DNA from 4 places in the Streptomyces cadmiisoli genome. Region 1 is predicted to be linked to each of the others. Evidence: riboswitches for the same ligand, from Rfam matches in the RefSeq annotation. Region 1 holds a riboswitch; each other region holds the start of a gene.
The links. A riboswitch is a leader RNA that binds a small molecule or an ion and turns the genes downstream of it on or off. The one in region 1 is predicted to bind cyclic di-AMP.

Region 1 (2,192 bases):
CCGGATCCGGAAAGTCGTCGGAGTCTCCGCGGTCCACCGGGTCCCCCAAGCCCTCCGCATCGCCCGAATCGGATGAAAGCCCGGAAACGGACGAATCGTCCTCCAGTCCTTCGGCCTCGCCGTCCTCCGGCGCCTCGTCGGACCCGACCGACGGGTCCGCGAGCCCCACCGATCCGCAGGGATCCGGTACTCCCTCGACGGACGACAATTCGGACGAAACTCCGTCAAGCGGTGGTCTTTCCGGCCTGATCGGCGTCGGCTCCGAGGGTGGCGGCAAGCACCGCGGGGACCGTGCCGACGAGAGCACCGACGGTGCGGGCTCGTCCGGGTCCTCCGGTCGCCACGCCTCCCGCGGCGCTGCCGCGGGCGGTATCGCGGGCGACAAGACCTCGGTCGTGCAGGAGGGGAGCGGCCTGTGGAACCTCGTCGACTCCCTTGACGGCCAGGCCGGATGACCCGCGCCCCACTGCGCGACACGGATGCGGTCGGTATCGACCCCGACCGCATCACTCCCGGTCGGACGCTGGATGTCGGGGGCGAAACGGGCGAAAAGCAGAGGGAGTTCACGCCGCACTTCACACGTAATGTCCGTTTTGGTGAAAGTGTGGGATGAGTCTCAGAGGCCCTGATCGTCTTTGAAATTCCGCCGATCGCGTGTCTACGGTCAGGACCGCTCGCCAACACGAGCCCCGGCTGCCGCAACGCCGAGTCCTGCCAGTGGCAGCCCGGGAACAGTCGTCGCGTCATGCGCCGTAGGCAGGAGCGGGGGACCCAAGGTAAGCGCCGTGCCGGGCAGTTGAGCCGGCACGACTCGGGGTGAAGCCATGCCTCCCACAGAGGCGTGGCCGGGCAACTCAACCGGCCCGAACCCGACAGCTCACCTCGCAGGCGTCGGTGAGGGGATCCATCCATGCTGTTCTCCGGCAAGGGCAAGCACCGTCGTCCGTTCAAGGCCACCCGCGCCATCGCCATCGCCGGCGTGGCCTCCGCCGCCGTCGCCGCCCCGCTGATGGCGGCCGGCAACGCCTCCGCCGCCACCGCGTCCGAGTGGGACGCCGTCGCCCAGTGCGAGTCCGGCGGCAACTGGTCCATCAACACCGGCAACGGCTACTACGGCGGCCTGCAGTTCTCCGCCTCCACCTGGGCCGCGTACGGCGGCACCCAGTACGCCGCCTCCGCCGACCGGGCCACCAAGGAACAGCAGATAGCGACCGCCGAGAAGGTGCTCGCCGGCCAGGGCAAGGGTGCCTGGCCGCACTGCGGCACCGGCCTGTCGAACGCCCCGTACAACGGCGGCTCGGCTGCCCCGGCCCCCGCGCCGAGCGCAGCCGAGACCCGCGCCGCCGAGCAGCAGCCGGCCTCCCGCTCGCAGGGGCGCCCCGCCGCGCCGAAGACCGTCACCACCCCGACCGGCGAGAAGGTCGTCAAGGGCGACGGAGAGTACAAGGTCGTCGCCGGCGACACGCTCAGCACGATCGCCGCGGAGCGCGGCGTCGAGGGCGGCTGGGAGAAGCTGTTCGAGCTGAACAAGGACATCGTCGAGGACGCCGACCTCATCTACCCGGGCCAGCAGCTGCACCTGAAGTAAGGAACGCGGCCGAGGCCTCTCCGTCCACGGGACGGTCCGCCCCCACGGGCTGTCCCGGGCCCCCCGCTCCGGTGCGTTTTCCCCCGTACGCACCGGGGCGGGGCTTTTGTACCCCGCTCTCCACCGGCCGCCGGCCCCGCCCGGCAGCCGGCCCGAGTCGTCGCCGCGCCGTCGCCGCTCCCGTCCCCGCCCGGCCGCCGTCGCCCCGCGCGCCCCGCTCGTGCCGGGCCTCGCGTCGGCCGCCGCCGTCCCCTCGGCGTCACCGTCCTGGCCGTGACTTTTCCGGAACCGTCTTTGTTCCGTTCGGAAACAATTTACTCTCGGTTCCGTCCACGGGATGGGCGACCGGCTGGCCGATCCCACGGAGCCGGTTAGGCTCATCTCGCAGAGCCGCTGCGGCCCTGCTCAATCGCGTCACATCCACGAAGGAGATGCTCGTGCCGTCCATCGACGTCGTCGTAGCCCGGGAAATCCTGGACTCCCGAGGCAACCCCACGGTCGAGGTCGAGGTCGGCCTCGACGACGGCAGCACGGGTCGTGCCGCCGTTCCGTCCGGCGCCTCCACCGGTGCCTTCGAGGCCATCGAGCTCCGCGACGGCGACCC
Region 2 (2,192 bases), 2.1 Mb from region 1:
GCTGGGCAATCCGTTCTCCGCGGCGGGTTCGGCCCCGCCGATGCTGCCCGAGCCGGCCGGGACGATCGGCCAGCTGCTCCCGCCGGGTGCGGGGGTCTCGCTCCTGCGGTCGGTGGCGTTCTTCGACGGCGCCGGCGCGTCCGGGCCCTTGCTGACGCTCGGCGTGTGGACGGTCCTCGGCCTGAGCGCGATGCTGGTCGGCGGCGCGCTCAGGCGCCGGGCCACCGCCGGGCACGGGGAACCCGCCCGCGCGCCGATGCCGGTAGCGGTCGGCTGAGCGCCGGCACCCACCGACGGACCGTGTGCCCCCGCTGTAGCGGACGGGGGCACACGGTCTTCCGCGTCCGGGGGGCCGTCGGCTCGCCCCGCGCATGCCGTCGCCGGGCCCGATCGCCCCATGCGCCCCGACGCGCCCGCGTGTCCGCTGATCAGCCGTCACCTCGGCGCGGCGGGCCGGCCGGCGCGGATCGAACCGGCCCGCGTCGGCGGCACCGGCCGCGGTCCGCGCGCCGGCCCCGCGCCGGTGCCAGAAGCCGCCGCGCCGCACGACGGGTTCGCGCCGATGCGCCGAAGGGGTGAAACCGAGCCGTGCTCCGCAACCTCCGCGCGGGCGCAGCGCGTCCTGGACGGTGACCGCCGACCGGCCCGGGCGGATGTTCCGCCGCGCTCCGACAGTTGACGAACCATCCGGCGGCCCGTCGTGTCGACACTCACCGCGGCGTGTCCGGACCGGAGTTGAAACGGACCAAACGGCGTACCCCCGCACGGCGTATTTCCACGTACATTTTCGGGGCCTCCGCACTTGCGCAACACGAGGGCCCTCGGGGCGGAATTGATGGTTCCACCGCTGGTCCGGGGGCTCGTGGCGCCCTTGACATCCGTTCGATCGAGGGGCTGTCCACCCGAATGGGCGAGTGGTGAGTAACGCCACAAACACCCGCTTCCGTTGGGATTTTCAGACTTCGGTACGTCAAGATCCCTGTCTGACGACAAGCCCCCGCCACAGCGGCGGGGCGGTCCGGGCGGACGCCGAGTCCTGCCGCCGCCCGGATGCCCGGTCGACAGGAGTGGATCGGCAGGAGTGGAGGACCCAGCACGACGGGTCGCCGGAACGCACGTTCCGAGCAGCCCTTGGGGTGAAGCCGCGGTCACGCGGCCGGGCCACTTCGCCAGCCCGAATCCGACAGGTCATCCTTCACAGGCGGCTGACGAAGGGTTGCGCATGACAGCGCTCAATCGTGTCCCGTCGCTCATGGCCCGGGCCGGCACGGCCTCGGCCCTCACCCTTGCCGCGGTGGGTGGATCCGTCGTGGCTCCCGGCTTCGCGACCGAGGCCGCGGCCGCCTCGCCGTCGTTCAAGGCGCTGCAGATCGCGGCGTCGAAGCAGGGCTCCCCGTACAAGTGGGGCGCCACCGGTCCGCGCAGGTTCGACTGCTCCGGACTCACGCTGTACTCGTTCAAGAAGGCCGGCAAGAAGCTGCCCCGTACGGCGGCGCAGCAGTACAACAAGACCCGCCACATCTCGGCGAAGAACCGCAGGGCCGGAGACCTGGTGTTCTTCCACTCGGGGTCGAGCGTCTACCACGTCGGAATCTACGCCGGGAAGGGGAAGATCTGGCACGCCCCGAAGACAGGGGACGTCGTCAGGCTGCAGAAGATCTGGACGAGGAGTGTCTGGTACGGCCGGGTCTCCTGACCCCTGGGGCGCGGTGGAGGCGTCCTGACGCGCCGCCACCGCCCCGCCCATGCCCCCGGCCCGCTCCGCTTCCCGGAGCAGGCCGGAAGCCGCCGACGCCGTCCGTGAGCCCTCCGGGACGCGGGCGGCACGGCACGCCGCCCCCGGCGGCCCGGACTGCCCGCCCGCGAGTCCCCCGCGCGGTACGGACGTCCGGAGCGGCCCGAACAGCAGGAGCGCCCGGGTCCGGTGGCCGAAGCCCACGGGGCCGGTCCCGGCGCTTCCCGACCGCCGCACGGCGACCACGCGGCCTGCGGAAGTCGCCGCGGGGCCTGCCCGGCCCCTCGCGTCGTCGTGTCGGACAGGTCCAGGGTGCTCGCGTCCACGCCCGTTGCGGCGCACTGGGCGTCACCCGCGCCCCGGCGCCGGCAGCACGCGCACGGCCTCGCGAGGGCGGGGCCACCGCCGGACAGGTCCTCAGGACTCCTGCGGCCCCGCCGCCGTCATCGGCCGCACC
Region 3 (2,192 bases), 3.3 Mb from region 1:
ACGCGAACGTAGGAAGGGGTTGACGGGCGGTGAGATAAGCCACTGCCAAAGGATTGGTCAACTGCGGAATACGGCGCGGGTGTCGGCGGGCACGGGCCCAGGGACGGCGGCAGCGGACGACGGACGGCGCGACGACGGGGCGGCGTGAGGTCGGACGGCGTGACGGCCGGACGGCGTGACGGCCGGACGGGTACGCCGAAGGCCGGGCCCCGGGATCGGGGTCCGGCCTTCGGCGGCGTGCCGGGGCGGGCGTCAGCCGACGGAGACGCCGTGCGAGCCGAGGTAGGCGACGGGGTCCACGTCCGAGCCGTAGTCGGGCGTGGTGCGGATCTCGAAGTGCAGGTGAGGGCCGGTCACGTTACCGGTCGCACCGGAGTATCCGACCTGCTGGCCCGCGGTCACCGTCTGGCCGCTGGAGACGGACAGCGAGGACAGGTGAGCGTACTGGGCGTAGTAGCCGTCGGCGAGCCGGATGACGACCTGGTTGCCGTACGCGCCGGCCCAGCCGGCCGAGACGACCGTGCCCGCACCGACGGCCTTGAGCGGGGTGCCGGTCGGGGTGACGAAGTCGACGCCGGTGTGGTAGCCGCTGGACCACATGCTGCCCGCGACCTTGTACGCGGTGCCGACGCCGCCGTCCACGGGTGCGACGTAACCGCTGGAGGGGGTGGCGGTGCCGGCGGTCCGGTCGGCCGCGGAGACGTCGGACGACGACTCCCCGGACGATTCCGCCGCGTACCCGGCAGCGTCGGACCGGCCCGAGGACTCCGAGGCCGGAGCGGACTCAGCCGGAGCGGACGAACCCGATGCTTCGGACGAACCGGACGAAGTGGTCGAAGGCCGCTCCGTGTCGGCAGCGGCCTTGCCGCCTATCACGAGCTTCAGACCGGGGTGGATCAGCGAGGGATTCCCGCCGACGGCCTCACGGTTGTCCGCGTACAGCTCCTGCCAGCCACCACTGACATTCTGCTCCTCGGCGATCTTCGAAAGACAGTCGCCGACCTTCACCGAATAGGTCTGCACGGCCGCTCTCTTCGCGGCGGACTTTTTCTCGGCGGATTTCTGCTGAGGGGCGCTCTTTTGCGTCGCGGCGGACTGGAGCGCCTTTCCCGGAGCGGATTCCGGGGTGGCGGCGTGGGCGCCGGAGACCCCCATGAACGGGAGAGCGAGCGCGGCGCCACCGGTGCCGGCGACGGCGATGGAACGGGTGAAACGCTGAACCTTGGGACGGCGGTGTTTACCCTTCGCGGGCATGGCGAATTCCTCTCCGTCGCCTGCGAGGTGAGCTGTCGGGTGCGGGCTGGAGATGCCCGGCCGCGCCGTGGCGCGGCTGTACCCCAAGCCGTTCCAGAGACCGGAACAGGCAGTTGTACCTGTGGGTCCCCCGCTCCTGCCGTAACGGGTGGGTGTGCGCGGGCACCGGGCGGCGGCAGGATTCGGCGTCCGCCCGGATCGGTCTGGAACGTAAGCGACCGAGACGCAATGGGACAAGCAAGAGGTTCCGCGCGAACCTCATCTTCTTGATCGGTTCACCGAATCAACGGTCACCCTCCGTGAATTCCGGATCTTTCCGCACCGGCAAATGCCCTTGATAGGCGTATGAATTACGTGAACATGACGGGCGACTCACGGTCACGAATATGACGCTCCTCACGTGACATCGCTCCAGGTTCCTTTACTCCGGAGCGAGTTGGAATGAAAGCGTCAATTCGGACAGAACAGTCAGATGCGACGCAGACGAAGAACCGTCGCATCCAGGTCGCCACGCAGCCCTGTGCGCAATCCGTGGTGCAGCAGCACGGCACCTCTGTACGTTTCGCCCGTTTCGCGGCATTCATAGGAGGCCGCGGGATCGAGCCCCCGCAGCCGCAGCGCCGGAACTGGCTCCCCGTAGGACTGCGCCTGGAGCCAGGCGAGGACGACGCTCTCGTCCCCGCGCACGTACTGCACGGCGCTGAGCCCGCCCCGCGGCGGGCGCAGCCGGTGGAGCTCCCCGCGCTGCACCAGCGGCCGGATCTCCTTGTACAGGGCCACCCAGTCACGGGCTTCGGCCAGCTCCGCGTCGGTCCAGCGGGTGAGATCGCCGCCCACGCCGAGCACGCCGGCCATGGCGCTGACGAAGCGGAAGCGCAGCGAACTGGCGCGGCCGTTCAGCTGGGTGTTGGGACTGTCGGTGACCCACGCGGCCATGA
Region 4 (2,192 bases), 2.6 Mb from region 1:
CGCATCTCCAGCAGGTCGGCGGCCTCCAGTTCGGTGGGTTCCGCGACGCACGCGCCCGCGTGCCGCCGGGTCACCACGAACCCCTCGGCCTCCAGGGTGCGCAGTGCCTCCCGGACGGGGACGCGCGAGACGCCGTAGCGGCGCGCGAGGAGTTCCTCGGTGAGCCGGCTGCCGCGCTCGTGGACACCGGCAACGATGTCGTCCCGGATCGCCGTGCACACCGAGTGCGCCGGAATACGCATGACCGACCTCCGCCTTAATCCCCGTGAAACGTCGACGAGTGACGCGTGTTCGTGACTCTATTCCAATGAGCTGGAATCTCCGACGGCGGGCCGGAATCCATAGATATTTTTTGGACAAACAGGCACCGGAAACACCGAAAGCCCCGGTTCGGTGAACCGGGGCTTTCGGGTGGCGCGGGGGGTCCGTCGTCAGAGGCTCACGCCGTGCGAACGGAGGTAGGCCACGGGATCGACGTCCGAGCCGTACTCGGCGCTCGTGCGGGCCTCGAAGTGGAGGTGCGGTCCGGTGACGTTGCCGGTGGCGCCGGACAGGGCGATCTGCTCGCCCGGGGTGACCGTCCGGCCGACGGAGACCGCGATGGACGAGAGATGGCTGTACTGGGTGTACGAGCCGTCGTTCATCCGGATGACGACCTGGTTGCCGTACGCCCCGTCCCAGCCCGCCTCGACGACGGTGCCGGAACCGACCGCGTGCACGGGCGTGCCGCTCGCGGCGTGGAAGTCGATGCCGGTGTGGCTGCCGGAGGACCACAGGGAACCGCCGGCCTGGTAGCCGGTCGAGATGTAGGAGCCGCCGATCGGCGGGACGTAGGTGTTGAGGCGCTTGCGCTCGGCCTCGCGGGCGGCGCGCTCCTTGGCCTCGCGCGCCTCCTCGGCCCGCTGCTCCGCGAGCTTCTTCGCCGCGGCCTCCGCGCGCCGCTCGGCGGCGGCCTCCTCGGCCGCCTGCTGCTGCGCGACCGCCTGGGCGTCGATCTGCTCGGCGACCGAGTCGCCCAGGGTGATGACCGGCATCAGCCCGGTCTGCTCGGCGGCCGGTTCGGCGGCCGACGCGGAGACGGCCAGGGTGCCGATGACGCCGGTGGTGGTGAGCGCTGCGACGCCCGCCGCACGGGCGGTGGTGCGCTGCATCCGGCCGGGACGACGATGCTTCCCGGTGGCGCGGGTGAACGCCATGTAGTGGCTTGTCCTTTCCTTCCTTCTCGCCTACCGGGTTAGCTGACGGGTTCGGAGCAGGAAGGTCTCCTACGGACACCCTCGCTGGGCGCGGGCGTCCGATTCACCCCAGGGACTGCATCATTGGGTCCCCGGCTCCCCTGGCTCGCGCCGTACGGGGACTCGGCGATGGCTGTCCGGTGCCGCGGACGCGGCGCACTGCGTGACGGACAGCCCGGATGACGCTAAACGGGGCATCTTTCAATCCCCAAACGGAACACCGCTTTTGTAGCGCATGCCACAGGCCAGACAGGCAACCTCTCCCCCAATCCGGACATAAGGGAGCCCTGGTGACTCTTCCTTCACCAGGGCTCCCGCGCGCGTGCCGCCGTCCGGATCCCTACTCGGCCGGAACGACGGTCACTTCGCCGATGCCCAGAGCCTCGACGGGCTCCTTGATCTGCGCCGCGTCACCGACGAGAACCGCCACCAGGCGGTCCACCGGGAAGGCGTTGACGACGGCCGCGGTCGCCTCGACGGTGCCGGTCGCGGCGAGCTGCTGGTACAGCGTCGCCTGGTAGTCGTCGGGGAGGTGCTGCTCGACCTGGTCGGCCAGCGTGCCCGCGACGGCCGCCGCGGTCTCGTACTTCAGCGGCGCCACCCCGACGAGGTTCTGCACGGCGATGTCCCGCTCGGCGTCGGTCAGACCGTCGGCGGCGAGCGTCCTGAGCACCGTCCAGAGGTCCTCGAGCGCCGGGCCGGTGTTCGGCGTGTCGACCGCGCCGCTGATGGCGAGCATCGCGGCACCGCTGCCGTCGGGCGCGGAGCGCAGCACCTGGCTGAACGCGCGCACGCCGTACGTGTAGCCCTTCTCCTCGCGCAGGACGCGGTCCAGACGGGAGGTGAGGGTGCCGCCCAGGCAGTACGTGCCGAGGACCTGGGCGGCCCACACGCGGTCGTGGCGGTCGGATCCGACACGACCGATCAGCAGCTGCGTCTGTACGGCGCCGGGCCGGT

Region 2: linked by a shared signal. The riboswitch ahead of DN051_RS32810 (C40 family peptidase) and the one ahead of DN051_RS23100 (LysM peptidoglycan-binding domain-containing protein) in region 1 are both predicted to bind cyclic di-AMP.
Region 3: linked by a shared signal. The riboswitch ahead of DN051_RS08460 (M23 family metallopeptidase) and the one ahead of DN051_RS23100 (LysM peptidoglycan-binding domain-containing protein) in region 1 are both predicted to bind cyclic di-AMP.
Region 4: linked by a shared signal. The riboswitch ahead of DN051_RS11310 (M23 family metallopeptidase) and the one ahead of DN051_RS23100 (LysM peptidoglycan-binding domain-containing protein) in region 1 are both predicted to bind cyclic di-AMP.

The regions. Positions count from the first base shown of each region.
Region 1 is NZ_CP030073.1:5,300,605-5,302,796, forward strand. It holds gene DN051_RS23095 (transglycosylase family protein) at 1-455, shown strand, start outside; cyclic di-AMP (ydaO/yuaA leader) riboswitch at 739-906, shown strand; gene DN051_RS23100 (LysM peptidoglycan-binding domain-containing protein) at 911-1,588, shown strand; gene eno (phosphopyruvate hydratase) at 2,020-2,192, shown strand, end outside.
Region 2 is NZ_CP030073.1:7,442,399-7,444,590, reverse strand. It holds gene DN051_RS32820 (ABC transporter permease) at 1-277, shown strand, start outside; cyclic di-AMP (ydaO/yuaA leader) riboswitch at 1,042-1,219, shown strand; gene DN051_RS32810 (C40 family peptidase) at 1,223-1,696, shown strand; gene DN051_RS32805 (ATP-binding protein) at 2,153-2,192, opposite strand, start outside.
Region 3 is NZ_CP030073.1:2,034,920-2,037,111, forward strand. It holds gene DN051_RS08460 (M23 family metallopeptidase) at 253-1,254, opposite strand; cyclic di-AMP (ydaO/yuaA leader) riboswitch at 1,259-1,419, opposite strand; gene DN051_RS08465 (alpha-galactosidase) at 1,723-2,192, opposite strand, start outside.
Region 4 is NZ_CP030073.1:2,696,744-2,698,935, forward strand. It holds gene DN051_RS11305 (GntR family transcriptional regulator) at 1-242, opposite strand, end outside; gene DN051_RS11310 (M23 family metallopeptidase) at 432-1,196, opposite strand; cyclic di-AMP (ydaO/yuaA leader) riboswitch at 1,210-1,374, opposite strand; gene DN051_RS11315 (M16 family metallopeptidase) at 1,576-2,192, opposite strand, start outside.